One region of the uncultured Zoogloea sp. genome, then DNA from elsewhere that is predicted to be linked to it. Evidence: predicted binding sites of a transcription regulator. Region 1 holds the regulator's gene; the other holds the start of a gene.

Evidence for each region. Region 1 encodes sigma-54, which starts transcription at its own class of promoters, with help from an activator protein. Its sites were predicted from a motif close to TGGCACGCTTNCTGCTNA; they were not measured.
Region 2: the regulator sigma-54 is predicted to act here: its motif matches at 5,681-5,698, upstream of Q0672_RS19645 (P-II family nitrogen regulator).

The regions. Positions count from the first base shown of each region.
Region 1 is NZ_CALAYQ010000024.1:28,195-35,905, forward strand. Features, by position in the region: gene hprK (HPr(Ser) kinase/phosphatase) at 1-495, opposite strand, end outside; gene ptsN (PTS IIA-like nitrogen regulatory protein PtsN) at 464-949, opposite strand; gene raiA (ribosome-associated translation inhibitor RaiA) at 1,105-1,428, opposite strand; gene Q0672_RS02380 (RNA polymerase factor sigma-54) at 1,445-2,902, opposite strand; gene lptB (LPS export ABC transporter ATP-binding protein) at 2,918-3,640, opposite strand; gene recX (recombination regulator RecX) at 3,627-4,076, opposite strand; gene recA (recombinase RecA) at 4,105-5,139, opposite strand; gene Q0672_RS02400 (CinA family protein) at 5,314-5,799, opposite strand; gene Q0672_RS02405 (phosphatidylglycerophosphatase A) at 5,799-6,278, opposite strand; gene thiL (thiamine-phosphate kinase) at 6,275-7,243, opposite strand; gene nusB (transcription antitermination factor NusB) at 7,273-7,711, opposite strand, start outside.
Region 2 is NZ_CALAYQ010000177.1:2,458-10,168, reverse strand. Features, by position in the region: gene Q0672_RS19675 (2Fe-2S iron-sulfur cluster-binding protein) at 1-483, opposite strand, end outside; gene Q0672_RS19670 (sarcosine oxidase subunit delta) at 483-740, opposite strand; gene Q0672_RS19665 (FAD-dependent oxidoreductase) at 755-1,996, opposite strand; gene purU (formyltetrahydrofolate deformylase) at 2,110-2,970, opposite strand; gene Q0672_RS19655 (XRE family transcriptional regulator) at 3,113-3,712, shown strand; gene Q0672_RS19650 (ammonium transporter) at 3,782-5,221, opposite strand; gene Q0672_RS19645 (P-II family nitrogen regulator) at 5,234-5,572, opposite strand; gene Q0672_RS19640 (DNA alkylation repair protein) at 5,849-6,520, opposite strand; tRNA gene Q0672_RS19635 (tRNA-Leu) at 6,913-6,997, opposite strand; gene xdhC (xanthine dehydrogenase accessory protein XdhC) at 7,218-7,711, shown strand, end outside.

The sequences.
Region 1 (7,711 bases):
GGCGAGCTCGGACTTGCCGGCGCCCGAATCCCCGGTGATGAACACGCCCAGGCCCAGCACGTCCATCATCACCCCGTGCAGGGCGACCCGTTCGGCGAGTTTGCGCGACAGGTAGCTGCGCAGCAGGTCGATGACGTTGGCCGCCGGCAGTGGGCTGGCGAAGAGGGCCACGTCTTCGTTGGCGCAGACGGTGCGGATCAGGCTGGGGATGTCTTCGTCGTCGGCGACGATGATGGCTGGCGGGCCGTAGGAGAGGATCTCGCGGACATGGTGGATCACCTTGTCGCGGGTCTGGCGGCGGGCCCAGGCGAGCTCGGACGAGCCGAGGATCTGCAGGCGGTCGGGGTGGATCAGGTTGAGGTGGCCGACCATGTCGGCGGGCCAGATGCGGTCTTCGGAGACCGAGATGCGGGTGTCGAGGCTGCCGCAGATGTGGCGCAGCCTCAGGCGGTCGAGGTTGTCGTCAAACAGCCGCGCTACTGTTGTCTGGCGCATCGCTGCCCCACTGGGCAAAGAGGGAGTGGGCCGCGAGGGCGTCCGGGGCGGTCAGGAGCTGATCGCGGAAGCTGCGATCGCTGAACATCTGGGCGAGTTCGGAAAGGAGCTGCAGGTGGTGTTCGTTGGCCTGTTCGGGCACCAGCAGCACGAACAGCATCGAAACGGGGCGGCCGTCCGGGGCGTCGAAGGGGACGGGTTCGGCGAGACGCATGAAGGCGCCCAGCGCGTCCTTGAGGCCCTTGATGCGTCCGTGGGGAATCGCGATGCCCTGCCCGAGACCGGTCGAGCCGAGCTTCTCGCGGGCAAACAGGCTGTCGAAGACGGTGCTCCGGGCGATGCCGTGATTGTTCTCGAACAGCAGGCCGGCCTGCTCGAAAGCACGCTTCTTGCTGCTCGCCTCGAGGCCGACGACCACATTGGCTGGAGGCAGAAGTTTGGCGATGAGGTTCATGGGCGGGACGCTCCTGTACGCGGTGGGACCGGGACAGGTTTCCGGGAACGAATCTGGAAAATCCGGGGGCGGGTGCCGCCGGGGCCGTTGTGTCAGTTGGGGCGCATTATAGCCACAACGGTCCCGGGGAGAAGGGGATTACTTGGGGCCGAAGATCAGGATTCGGCGAGGTGCTGCTTCAGGGAGTCATGGCCGTGATCGGAGGCCTTGTCCTTGTACTTCAGAACCTGGCGGTCGAGCTTGTCGGTCAGGGCGTCGATGGCGGCATACATGTCGGCATCCTCGCTCTCGACGTGGATGTCCTTGCCACGCACGTGAACGGTGACTTCGGCCTTCTGACGCAGCTTTTCCACCGAGAGGATCACGCCGACGCTGGTGACGTTGTCGAAATGACGGATCACGCGATCGAGCTTGGAGGTGACGTATTCGCGGATGGCCGGCGTAACTTCGACGTGATGCCCCGTGATGTTGAGGTTCATGGTTCTTACCTTTCTGTCAGATGGTTTTGCGCAGACTGACCGGCGGGATATCGAGGGACTCGCGACACTTTGCGATGGTCCTGCGTGCCACGACGATACCCTGCTGGCCCAACAACTCGGCAATCTTGGCGTCGGACAAGGGTTTCTTCTTGTCTTCCGCGGCTACCAGCTGGCGAATCAGCGCCCGAATCGCCGTCGAGGAAGCCGCCCCACCGGTGTCGGTGGCGACGTGACTGCCGAAAAAATGTTTGAACTCGAAAATGCCTCTTGGTGTGGCCATGTACTTCTGGGTGGTCACCCGCGAGACGGTGGACTCGTGCAATTCCAACTGTTCGGCGATTTCACGCAGTGTCAGAGGGCGCATCGCCACATCGCCATAATCGAAGAACTGACGCTGCCGGTCAACGATCGCTTGCGACACACGCTGGATGGTGTCGAAGCGCTGCTGAACGTTCTTGATGAGCCAGCGGGCTTCCTGCAGGTGATTGGACAGGGAGCCACTGGCGCCGCGGTTGTCCCGCAGGATCTGGGCATAAAGCTGGTTGATGCGCAGCTTGGGCATCGCATCCGGGTTGAGGTTAACAACCCAGGTGTTGCGGACCTTGCGGACGATGACATCCGGAACCACGTAGCGGATGTCGGACTGGGCGAAGCGGGCGCCGGGCCGGGGGTTGAGGTCGAGGATCAGGGCGTGGGCTTCGCGCAGCTCGTCGTCGGTGCAGCGCAGGGCGCGCTTGAGCTTGAGGTAGTCGCGGGCGGCGAGGAGTTCGAGGTGTTCGGCGACGATGGCCAGCGCCAGCTCGCGTTCGCGGCTGGGCGGCAGGGCGCGCAGCTGCAGGCCGAGGCATTCGCCGATGTCGGCAGCGCCGATCCCGCAGGGGTCGAGGCTCTGGATGTGGCGCAGGGCGATCGTGAGGTCGTCCAGATCCACTTCGAGCTCGGGCGGGAGTAGCGGAAGGAGGTCTTCGAGGGCCTGGCTGAGGTAGCCGTCGTCGTCGAGGGCCTCGATCATGAAGCGGGTGAGGGCGCGATCCCGGTCGGACAGCTGGGTGAGGGCGATCTGGGCGTCCAGGTGGTCGCGCAGGGTGGTGACCGTGGCCTGGAGATCCTGGAAATCGTTGTCGTCATCATCGTCCCGCGAGCCGCTGCCGGAGCCCTGCCAGTCGCCGCCTTCGGCGAAGTCGAACTCCCGGTCGGTGTCGCGCTCGCGCTGGTCGGATTCGCGGGCCTGCTCCTGCTCGCGCTCATGGGCGGCCTCGCTGCCGGCGGGGGCGGCCGGGCCGGGGGCTTCGAGACGGCTGGAGCCGAGGTTCGATTCCGGCTCGTCCCGCTCGATCATCGGGTTCTCGAGGAGGATCTTCTCGATCTCCTGGTTGAGCTCGAGGGTCGATAGCTGCAGCAGCTTGATGGACTGCTGTAGCTGCGGGGTGAGCGCGAGATGTTGGGAGAGTTTGAGCTGGAGGCTGGGCTTCATGACAACAATGATGCCTTAAAGCCGGAAGTGCTCGCCGAGGTAAACCTGACGGACCTGTTCATTCCGGACGATGTCTTCCGGGCGGCCGCTGGCCAGCACTTCCCCGGCATTGATGATGAAGGCGCGGTCGCAGATGCCGAGGGTTTCGCGGACGTTGTGGTCGGTGATGAGGACGCCGATGCCCTTTTCCTTGAGGAAGCGGATGATCTTCTGGATGTCGATCACGGCGATCGGGTCGACGCCAGCGAAGGGCTCGTCGAGGAGGATCAGCCGCGGGTCGGAGGCGAGGGCGCGGGCGATCTCGCAGCGCCGGCGCTCGCCGCCGGAGAGGGAGATCGCGGTGTTGTCGCGCAGGTGTTCGATGCCCAGCTCGCCGAGGAGCTGTTCGAGGCGTTCGGCCATTTCGGCCTTGCTGAGCTTCTGCAGTTCGAGCACGGCCTGAATGTTCTCGGCCACGGTGAGCTTGCGGAAGACGCTCATCTCCTGGGGCAGGTAGGACAGGCCGAGGCGGGCGCGCTGGTGGATCGGGCGATGGGTCAGCACCTGGTCGTCGAGGGTGATCTCGCCGCCATCGGCGACCACCAGGCCGACGATCATGTAGAAGCAGGTCGTCTTGCCGGCGCCGTTGGGGCCGAGCAGGCCGACCACTTCGCCACTGCCGACGTCGAAGGAGACGTCGTGGACGACGGTGCGGGCCTTGTACTTCTTGCGCAGGTTGCTGACTTTAAGCAGGCTCATCGCCGGGGTGTTCTTTCAGGACTCTACGAATGATTTCGGTCGAGAAGCCGCGACCTTGAAGAAAACGCGCCTGGCGCGCCCATTCTCGCGCGTCTGCCGGTGCTGCGGCGAACTTTCGGCGATGGATGTCGCAGGCGCGTTCGAATTCACTTTCCGGACAGTTGTCGGCAATGGCCAGGCCGATCTGCTCGGCGTCGACGCCGCGCCGGGCGAGCTCGCTCTTGAGCCGGGAGGCGCCGAAGCGGGCCGCCTTGGCGCGCACGTAGGCATCGGCGAAGCGGGCGTCGGAGAGGAGGCCAAGCTCGACCAGACGGTCGAGTTCGGCGCTCACCTCTTCCTCGCTGCCGAGGGTGCCCAGCTTGCGGGCGAGCTCGGCGCGGGAATGCTCCCGCTGGGCCAGGCAGCGCAGGGCCCGCTCATGCAGACTGGTGGCCATGGACGACGGTGTTTCCTGCCGGAGACGTTCAGGCTGCCGCGGCGGGGGCGGCGGGCGTGATCACGGCCATCTCAGGCAGCCCGACGGCGACGCGGATCTTGTTTTCGATCTCGCGGGCGATGTGCGGGTTGCTCTTGAGGAATTCGCGGGCGTTGTCCTTGCCCTGGCCGATCTTCTCGCCGTTGTAGGCGTACCAGGCGCCGGACTTGTCCACGAACTTGTGCTGGACGCCCAGGTCGATGATCTCGCCCTCGCGGGAGGTGCCTTCGCCGTACAGGATGTCGAACAGGGTTTCGCGGAACGGGGGCGCGACCTTGTTCTTGACGACCTTGACCTTGGTTTCGGAGCCGATCACCTCGTCGTTCTTCTTGATGGTGCCGATGCGGCGGATGTCCATCCGCACCGAGGCGTAGAACTTGAGGGCGTTGCCGCCGGTGGTGGTCTCGGGGCTGCCGAACATCACGCCGATCTTCATCCGGATCTGGTTGATGAAGATGACCAGGGTGTTGGTGCGCTTGATGTTGGCGGTGAGCTTGCGCAGGGCCTGGGACATCAGGCGGGCCTGCAGGCCGGGGAGCTGATCGCCCATCTCGCCTTCGATTTCGGCCTTCGGGGTGAGGGCTGCGACGGAGTCGATCACGACCACGTCAACGCCACCGGAGCGCACCAGCATGTCGGCGATCTCGAGGGCCTGTTCGCCGGTGTCGGGCTGGGAGATCAGGAGGTCGCCGATATTGACCCCGAGCTTCTGGGCGTAGGTGACGTCCAGCGCGTGTTCGGCGTCGATGAAGGCGGCGGTGCCGCCGAGCTTCTGCATTTCGGAGACGACCTGGAGGGTGAGGGTCGTCTTGCCGGACGATTCGGGACCGTAGATTTCCACGACCCGGCCGCGGGGCAGACCGCCGATGCCGAGGGCGATGTCGAGGCCCAGGGAGCCGGTGGAGACGGTCTGGATGTCGCTTTCGACTTCGCCGTCGCCCAGGCGCATGATCGAGCCCTTGCCGAACTGCTTTTCGATCTGGGAAAGCGCGGCGGCGAGGGCCTTGGCCTTGTTGTCATCCATCTGTCGTGATCCTTGTAAAAAGGGTTTTGGAGATTATGGCACAGAGTTTGCGTGCGGGTGATCGCGCGTCGTCACGAGAGGTATCGGAGCGAAGAAAGTCGCGCAGACTGGTATTTTATACAGTTGCAGCGGAACGTCTACCGGATTTGCCAAGACCTTGATGCGGATGGGATTTCAGGCGTAGCGGCGGATGAGTTCGGTGAGGGCGAACACCACTGCCTGGCGGCGGACGGCCTCCCGGTCGCCGTCGAAGCGGCAGGTGGCGGTCTGGGGGGATTCGCCGGTCCGGCCCCAGCCGAAGCACACGGTGCCGACGGGTTTGTCGGCTGATCCGCCCCCCGGGCCGGCGATGCCGGAGATCGACAGGGCGAGGTCGGCCTCGGCCCGTTCGAGGGTGCCGCGGACCATCGCCGCGGTGGTCGGCTCGCTGACCGCGCCGTGGCGGGCGAGGGTCATTGGCGAGACGCCGAGCAGCGCGCACTTGGCGTCGTTGGAGTAGGTGATGAAGCCGCAGTCGAACCAGCCGGAGCTGCCGGCGGTGACGGTGACGACCTCGGCGACCCAGCCGCCGGTGCACGATTCGGCGGTGGCGAGGCGCCAGCTGCGGGCGGCGAGGTGGTCGCCGACGAGGCGGGAGAGGGTTTCGAGCTGGGCGTCCATTAACCGAGGAACCTCACGAGCAGGGCCAGCGCGAGCAGGGTGTAGCCGGCGGCGATGAGATCATCGAGCATCACGCCGAAGCCGCCGCGGGTGCGGTCATCCACCCAGCGGATGGGCTGCGGCTTGACGATGTCGAAGAAGCGGAACAGCACGAAGGCGGTGAGCTGCCAGCCGAGGCCTTCGGGGGTGAGCCACAGGACCAGCCAGATGGCGACGATCTCGTCCCACACGATGCTGCCGTGGTCGGCGACGCCGAGGGCGCGGCCGGTGCGTTCGCAGGCGAGGATGCCAAACAGGATGCAGGCCACCAGCAGCCCGGCGAACAGGCCGTCGGTGAGCGGCGCGCGCACAAGGGGAAACAGCAGCCAGCCGGTCAGGGTGCCAGCGGTGCCGGGGCCCTTGGGCCACAGGCCGGAGCCGAAGCCAAGGGCGACGAAGTGGGCCGGATCGGACAGCAGGAAACGGACGTTGGGCTTCATGCGCCGTTGCCGAAGTGGTCGTAGCCTCGGGCGGCGAGCTCGCGCAGGGTGCCGCTGGTGTCGCGCAGATGCAGGCCACCGGTGGCTGGGGTGATGCTGCCGATGCGGTGCAGGGGCAGGGCCAGCCGGGCGGAAAGGTCGGCCAGGGCGGCGCGCTGGGTGGGCGGAGCGGTGAACAGCAGCTCGTAGTCGTCGCCGCCGCCGGTGCAAGCGGCGAAGGCCCGGGCGGGATCGCCGCAGGCGGCCACGAGGGGCGCGAGGGGCAGGTTGGCTTCGTCGATCACCGCGCCGACCGCGGAGCTTTCGAGGATGTGGTCGAGATCGCCCAGCAGGCCGTCGGAGACATCGAGCATGGCGCTGGCGATGCCGCGCAGGCCGAGGCCGAGGGCGACCCGCGGCTGAGGCCGGTGCAGGGCGGCGAGGCAGTCGTCGCGGTAGGTGTCGGCGAGGTGGGTGTCGCCGCGCAGGTGGGCCAGGCCCAGGGCCGCGCGCCCCGGGGCGCCGGACACCCACAGGTCGTCACCGGGCCGGGCGCCGCTGCGGGTGATGGCGGTGCCGGTGGGCACTTCGCCGAAGATCGTCGGGCACAGGTTGAGCGGGCCGCGGGTGGTGTCGCCGCCGATGGCGTCGATGTCGAAGGCTTCGCAGCAGGCGAAGAAGCCGCCCGCGAAGGCTTCGATCCAGGCTTCGTCGGCGCCGGGCAGGCTGGCCGCCAGCACTACCCAGCGGGGCTGGGCGCCCATGGCGGCGAGGTCGGAGACGTTGACCGCGAGGGTCTTCCAGCCGAGATCGGTGGGGTCGGTGTCGGGGAAGAAATGCGTTCCGGCCACCAACATGTCGGTGGAGATGGCCAGCTGCATGCCGGGGGCCGGGCGGATCAGCGCCGCGTCGTCGCCCACCGCCAGATCGGTGTGGCGGGCGGGACGGGTGAAGTGCCGGCGGATCAGGGCGAACTCGGACGGCATCGCGCGGGATGGTTCCGGCAGCTGGCGGGTCAGGCCGGCTTGTTGCCGCGGGCGGCCTGGCGCTCGCGGGCGTTGGCTTCGACCTCGTCGGCGCGCAGGCGGGCGGCGAGCTTGTCGAGCACGCCGTTCACGAACTTGTGGCCGTCGGTGCCGCCGAAGCCCTTGGCCAGCTCGATGGCCTCGTTGATGATGACCCGGTAGGGGGTTTCGGGGCGGTGGGCGAGCTCGAAGGTGGACATCAGCAGGATGCCGCGCTCGACCGGCGACAGCTCATTGAGCGGGCGCTCGATGTAGTTTGCGAAGCCGACCTGGAGTTCGGGCGCGTTGGTGATGGTGCCGCGCAGAAGGCCGACGAAGAGCTCGCGGTCACATTTGTCGAAGCCGGCGACTTCGGCCAGCTGGGATTCGATGGAGGTGACGGGCGACTGGTTGAGCAGCCACTGGTAAACGCCCTGCAGGGCGAACTCG
Region 2 (7,711 bases), on a different contig from region 1:
GAAGTCGTAGGCCTTGGGGGTGCGCTTGCGCGGGGCGCTGACATCGACGCGGCCGAGGCCGGTCATCACCCGGAACATGCGCTCCCACATGGGGAACAGGCGCTTGTTGTGGAAGGCCTTGTAGTAGAAGCCCACCGGCAGGAAGCGCGACAGCTTGCCGAGCACGCGGCCCTTGTCGTTCTCCAGCGAGCCGAAGGTGTTCACCGCAGTGAGATCCATCCCGGCGACCAGCGGCGTCACGTCGGCGCGCAGGTTGGGCATGTCGCCCCACTGGTGGATGGCGTTGGTGTCGTGGTTGGCGAGGGACAGCACGCCGCGGGGCCGGTGATACTTGAAGCTGCGGCCCAGCACGCGGACATCGGCACCCCACAGGGCGGTGGTGACGGTGTCGCCCTCGTAGCCCTTGTAGGTGCGGCCCTCGAAGCGGAATTCGACGGAGCGGGAGCGGTCGATCCATTCACCGCTGATGGCAGGCAGTCGCATCAGGCTTCTCCCTCGTAAAAGTAGGTACGCACGACGACGTCCTTCTCGGTGTCGCGTTCGGCGATGAACCAGGTGTTGCTGGGGGTGTGGCACCACCACTCGCGCTTCACGCCGGGGGCGCCGTTGCGGTTGAAGACGTAGTCGGCCCAGGTGGCGTCGTCGCAGGCGGCGGGGTCGGGCATCGGCCGGACTTCGCCCCAGTAGAAGAACTCGGAGACGGGGCGCGGTCCGTTCAGGGGACAGGTCAGGATCTTCATGGTCGGAACCTCGCTTAGTGGCCCACGCTCGCCGCGCCCTTTTCGCCGGTGAGGGCGTAGTTGCGGAAGCGGTCGAGGGAGAAGCCGGTGATGAGCGGATGGTTGGTGTCGGTGGCCACCGTGTGGGCCATGGTCTTGCCGCACACCGGCGTGGCCTTGAAGCCCCAGGTGCCCCAGCCGGAATCCAGGTAAAAGCCTTCCACCGGCGTCTTGCCCATCACTGGGGCGAAGTCCGGCGTCATGTCGGCCATGCCGGCCCATTGGCGCATCACCTTCACGTTGGAGAGGAAAGGGAACATCTCGAGCATGTGGGTGGTGAGGCCCTCCACGAAGTCCAGCGTGGAGCGGGTGCCGTGGAGCTCGTACGGATCGAGGGAGGCGCCCATCACCAGCTCGCCGCGGGCCGACTGGCTGATGTACACATGCAGGCTGCCGGAGACGAGGATCGGGTCGAGCCAGGGCTTGACCGGCTCGCTGACCATCGCCTGCAGCGGGTGGATGTAGATCGGCGACTTGATGTCCACCATCTTGAGGATGCGCGGGGTGGAGCCGGCCACCGCACACAGCACCTTGTTGGTGGCGATGTAGCCGCGGGAGGTCTGAACGCCCTTGACCTTGCCGCCTTCCACGTCGATGCCGAGCACCTCGGTCTGCTGGTGGATCTCGACGCCGCGCTGGTCGGCACCGCGGCCGTAGCCCCAGGCCACCGCGTCGTGGCGGGCCACGGAGCCCGGCGCGTGGTACAGGGCGCCGAGGATGGGCGCGTGGCCGCTGCAGGTGATGTCGATCATCGGGGCGGCTTCCTTCACCACCTCCGGGCCGACCACTTCCGAGGCCACGCCGTAGTGCTTGTTCACCTCGGCGCGCCAGCGCATGGTGCGCAGGGCCGAATCGGTGTGGGCCAGGGTGAAGTGGCCGCGGTTGGCGTAGAACAGGTTGAGGTCGAAGTCTTCCGACAGGTCCTGCCACAGGCGCACCGACTCGTCGTAGAACTGCACGCCCTCGGGGGTGAGGTAGTTGGAGCGGATGATCGTCGTGTTGCGGCCGGTGTTGCCGCCGCCGATGTAGCCCTTCTCGAGCACGCACACGTTGGTGATGCCGTGCTCGCGGGCCAGGTAGTAGGCCGCCGCCAGGCCGTGCCCGCCACCGCCGATGATCACCACGTCGTAGCTCGGCTTGAGCTCGGCGTGGGGGGTGAACATCCGCGGCTCGGGATGTTTCTTGTTGAGCGCAAAGCGCAGGAGACGCCAGGGCATGGTGGATTCCTCAGTCTCGGTTCGGGGGTGCCGGGTTGCGCTGCGCTAACCCGGCCTGCCTCTTGGTTACGTAGGTCGGGTCAGCCCGCAGGGCGTAACCCGACAAATGCGGCTCAGCGGAACACCACCGTCTTGTTGCCATGCACCAGCACCCGGTCTTCCAGGTGGTAGCGCAGGCCGCGGGCGAGCACGGCCTTCTCGATATCCTTGCCGTAGCGCACCAGGTCGTCCGGGGCGTCGGAGTGATCCACGCGGATCACGTCCTGCTCGATGATCGGGCCCTGGTCGAGCTCGCTGGTCACGTAGTGGCAGGTGGCGCCGATCAGCTTCACGCCCCGGGTGTAGGCCTGGTGGTAAGGCTTGGCGCCCACGAAGCTGGGCAGGAAGCTGTGGTGGATGTTGATGATCCGGCCCGGGTAGTTGGCGCACAGCTCGGGCGACAGGATCTGCATGTAGCGGGCCAGCACCATCACGTCGCCCTCGGCCTCGTTGAAGAGCTGCTCGACCTTGGCGTAGGCGGCGGGCTTGTTGTCGGGCGTCACCGGCACGTGGTGGAAGGGGATGCCGTGCCACTCCACAAAGCCCCGGAAGGTCTCGTGGTTGGAGATCACGCAGGGAATGTCGATGTCCAGATCACCCGACTGCCAGCGGGCGAAGAGGTCGTACAGGCAGTGCTCCTGCTTGGAGACGAGGATCACCACGCGCTTCTTGCGGGCGCTGTCGCTGATCGACCAATCCATCCCGAACTCGGCGGCGATGGGGGCGAACTTCTCCTGAAACTCGCCCAGGCCGAACGGCAGCGTGTCGGCCAGGATTTCCTGACGCATGAAGAAACGGCCGGCTTCGGCATCCGCGTGGTGGTTGGCCTCGGTGATCCAGCCCTTGTTGTGGGCCAGGAATCCGCTCACCGCGGCGACGATGCCGACCCGATCCGGGCACGAGAGGGAGAGGGTGTAACGACGATTCGACGACATGTTCGCTGCTCCGCTGGAAAGTTCATACAACGAATTATTTTTGAACATAGTGCATCTTCGATAACTGAGTGTCAACTATTTTTCTCAGCAGGAAACATATGGCGTGTGCAATAATCGCCCCAGCCTGTTGAGGGGAAATTCCATGACCGAAAACCAAGACACGACCAGCCTCGAGCGCTACCTGGGCAACACCATCCGGGATCTGCGCCAGAAGCACGGGCTGACCATCGCCGACGTGGCCAACCTGGCCGGCATCAGCCGCGGCATGCTGTCCAAGATCGAGAACGCCCAGACCGCCACCAGCCTCGACACCCTGTCACGGCTCGCCAACGCCCTCGGGGTGTCCATCTCCACCCTGTTCCGCGGCTACGACGTGCGCGACGGCAGCGCCCAGCTGGTGAAGGACGGCGAAGGGATGGAGGTCGTCCGCCGGGGCACCAAGAGAGGCCACACCTACCACCTGCTGGCCTACGACCAGGGGCCCACCAAGGTCTTCGAGCCCTTCCTGATCAGCATCGACCACGCCTCCGAGACCTTCCCGATCTTCGAACACCCGGGCACCGAGTTCATCTACATGCTCGAGGGCGAGATCGAGTACCGCCACGGCCAGAACACCTACGTGCTCAAACCCGGCGACGCCCTCACCTTCCGGGGCGACGTGCCCCACGGGCCCGAGAAGCTCAACCAGGTGCCGATCAAGTTCCTGTCGATCCTGATGTACCCGGCCGGCGGCGAAGACTGACCACCATCCGGTACGCTGACGAATCGGGACGCCCACAGGCGTCCCGATGTCGTTCAGGGCGCCCTCCGCTCAGAGGTGGTAGGCCGATTCGCCGTGGGCCGCGTGATCCAGGCCCTCGCGCTCGTCCTCTTCGCTCACCCGCAGGCCGATGGTCATGTCGATCAGCTTGAAGCCCAGGTACGACACCACGCCCGACCACACCACCGCGGTGCCCACGCCCCAGGCCTGGGCGATCAGCTGCGCGCTCATGTCGTAGGGCGCAACCGCGTTGGCCACGTAGTCATAGACGCCGGTGCCGCCCAGCTCCGGCGCGGCGAACACGCCGGTGAGCAGCGCACCGAGGATGCCGCCCACGCCATGCACGCCGAACACGTCGAGGGTGTCATCCACGCCCAGCATGCGCTTGAGGCCATTGACGCCCCAGTAGCACACCACGCCGCCCAGGAGCCCCATCACGATGGCGCCCATCGGCCCCACCAGGCCGCAGGCCGGGGTGATCACCACCAGGCCGGCGATGGCGCCGGACACCGCGCCGAGCATCGACGGCTTGCCCTTCAGCACGGCCTCGATCACCGTCCAGGAGACGGTTGCCGCACAGGTGGCGACCAGCGTGTTGAAGAAGGCGAGGCCCGCGGTGGCGCCGGCTTCCAGCGACGAACCCACGTTGAAGCCGAACCAGCCCACGAACAGCAGCGACGCGCCGACCATGGTCATGGTGAGGCTGTGGGGCGCCATCGACTCGCGGCGATAGCCCAGGCGCGGGCCGATCATGAAGGCACCGATCAGCGCGGCCACGCCGGCGTTGATATGCACCACCGTGCCGCCCGCGAAGTCGAGCGCGCCCTTGCCGAACAGGAAGCCCGCCACTTCGCCCGCCTTCTCTGCAGCTTCGGCCGAGGTGTAGGCATCCGGGCCGGCCCAGTACCACACCATGTGGGCCATCGGGATGTAGGAGAAGGTGAACCAGATCACCATGAAGATCAGCGCCGCCGAGAACTTGATGCGCTCGGCGAAGCCGCCGATGATCAGCGCCGGGGTGATCGCCGCGAAGGTCAGCTCGAAGGCCGCGAAGATGTACTCCGGCAGCACCACGCCCTTGCTGAAGGTGGCCACCACCGATTCCGGCGTCACGCCCTTCATGAACAGCTTGTCGAAGCCGCCGATGAAGGCGTTGCCGTCGGTGAACGCCAGGCTGTAGCCATACACCGCCCACAGCACGCCGAGCAGACAGAACACGACCAGCGTCTGCATGAGCACCGACAGCATGTTCTTGGCGCGCACCATCCCGCCGTAGAACAGCCCGAGGCCCGGCGCGGCCATCATCACCACCATCATCGTGGCGGTGATCAGCCAGGCCGTGTCGCCCTTGTTGGGCACCGGCGCCGCAGCGGCCGCCTGGGCCGCCGCATCCGCCACCGCCGCGGCGGCAGGGGCCGCGTCCTCGGCAAAGCCGGGCACGGCAAACAGCATCCCCAGCAAGGGGGATGCACTGATGAGCAAGCGTTTCATCGTCTTCTCTCCTTACAGGGCTTCGTTGCCGGACTCGCCGGTACGGATGCGGATGGCTCTTTCCAGATCGAAGACGAAGATCTTTCCGTCGCCGATCTTGCCGGTGGATGCGGACTTCTCGATGGCGCCGATGGCGTCCTCGACGCGCTCGTCGGCCACCGCCATCTCCAGCTTCACCTTGGGCAGGAAATCCACCACGTACTCGGCGCCCCGGTAGAGCTCGGTGTGGCCCTTCTGGCGGCCGAAGCCCTTCACCTCGGTGACGGTGAGGCCGTGCACGCCCACCACGTTGAGGGCCTCGCGGACCTCGTCGAGCTTGAAGGGCTTGATGATTGCGCTAATGAGCTTCATGGGAGCGTCCTCCACGAAGCGGCGCCGGGGCGCACCGTACGACCGTTCTCTGCTGGCATTGCATGGCTGTACCTCCATTGCATGAAGTGAATAAATTTTTCACTACATGAAGCATGAGACGTGCCACGGCGCCAACACCCGGCTTAACGGGTTTTAACCACAGAGAAACAAAGATTAATGCACCGCAACACAGCGCACGACTGCTGCGGCGCACCAAAACGGGACGCAAAATCGGTGAGGAATGGACGCGGAGAAGGCGCGGAACCGCGCCCCGCGTCAGCCCGCGGGAAGGTGCTTGCCGGCTTCCCGCCGGGTGAGGGGCGACAGCACGCCGGCGTGACGGGCGAGGAAATCCCCCACCGCCGCTGGGTCGTGACGGGCGTAGTCGCGCAAGGCCCAGCCGATCGCCTTGCGGATGAAGAAATCCGGCTCCGGCGCCAGTTTCAGCGCGTAGCCGAACAGCCGCGCCACGTCGGTGTCGCCGCGCCAGCCTAGCTGATGGAGCATCGCGACGCGTCGCACCCATTTATCCGGATGCGCCACTGCCGCATCCATCTGCAGCGCCGCCTCGGCGGGCACCGGGCGCAACACGTAGCCCACCACCCCGGCCAACGCATCCACGGTGTCCCACCAGGCCTTGCCCCGGGCCAGCTCGATCACCGCCGGCACGTGGGACGCATCCAGCGCCCGCCACTGGCGGGCGAGCAGGTCGCTGCCCACGTACTGGCACTCCCGCTCCGGCTGCGCCCACAGGTCCGCAGCGATCGCCAAGAGCTCATCCGCCGGCCGCGCATCGCGAATGAACGGCCGCGTCAGCGCCCGCCGCACGGGCGTCTGAATGCCGAAGAACGCAAACTGACCACGCATGTAGGCCACCATTCCCTCCGCACGGGCGGGGTCGGCGTGGGCGGCAAGCGCGGTGACGATGGACTGGGCGACGGGATGCATGGGCAAGAAGGCCGCGTTGGCAAATTGATCCACGAGCAGTAAAGGCGTCAATCCCGCGCCGCACATTGGTTTCGCACCTTCAGACGCGTCGGCGCGCAGAAGACGCGAAGCCTACCCTGCCTGAATCAAGCCAGAAAACCAAAGCGCTTCAAACCATCCCGCACCGCCCAGCTGGCACGCGGCTGCGCGGAAACGAGCCCTGAAGCACCCCCGAGTTCGGGTTTTCAGATTGGGGGCATCGGCTTCCAGATCGAGCGACATACCCCCAATGATGCCCCCGGGCATCGCCCGCTGGCAGCAGAAAGCTCGGAACACTACGGACGCAAAAAAGGCCGGAACCCTTGATTTTGCTGGGTTTGCCGGCCTGATTTGGACTGCTTTGGAACATCTAATGGTGCCTTGGGCGAGACTCGAACTCGCACGGCTTTCGCCACTACCCCCTCAAGATAGCGTGTCTACCAATTTCACCACCAAGGCACTGCAGCAACCTGTTTGACGAGGAGCGCAGAAGGGCGTGAATTCTAGCTTAATCCTGAGCTTCGTCAAGGGGTGATTGCACGCCCCCGGCGGACGGCGCGCCGGCAGGGGTGGCCTGTGGTACCGTGGGAGACACGGCACGCCCGGATGCAGGGGCGGTTGTCCTGCCCCTGCCGGCCTTGATGCGCGCCGCCCCTGCTCGTCCGGAGACCCCATCCGCATGATCGACTGGCTACCCGCTCTGGTCAGAACCCTCGCCGCCGGCGATGCTGCCGTGCTGCTCACGATCGTCCATACCGTTGGCTCCACGCCCCGCGAAGCCGGCACGACCATGCTGGTCACCCCGGGCGACAACCAGGGCAGTATTGGCGGCGGGCAGCTGGAATGGCTCGCCACCAGCGCTGCCGATGCGCTGCTCGAAGTGGGCGGCCCGCCCCGTCTGCTGCGTTTCACCCTTGGTCCGACGATGGGCCAGGCCTGTGGCGGCATCGTGTGGCTGGCGGCAGAACGCATCGACACCGCCACGCAGCCCGAATGGCAGGTGCGTGCCTCGGCGGTCGAGGCCGGCATGGGCCTACGCCGCCGGCTCTCCGACACCGACGGCGCATCCGGCTGGACGCTGATCGACCCGCGGCTTGCGGGTAGCGGACCGGATTTTGCTCACCTCACCACCCACGGCGAGCACTGGCGCTTCAGCCAGCAGCTGGGGGGCGA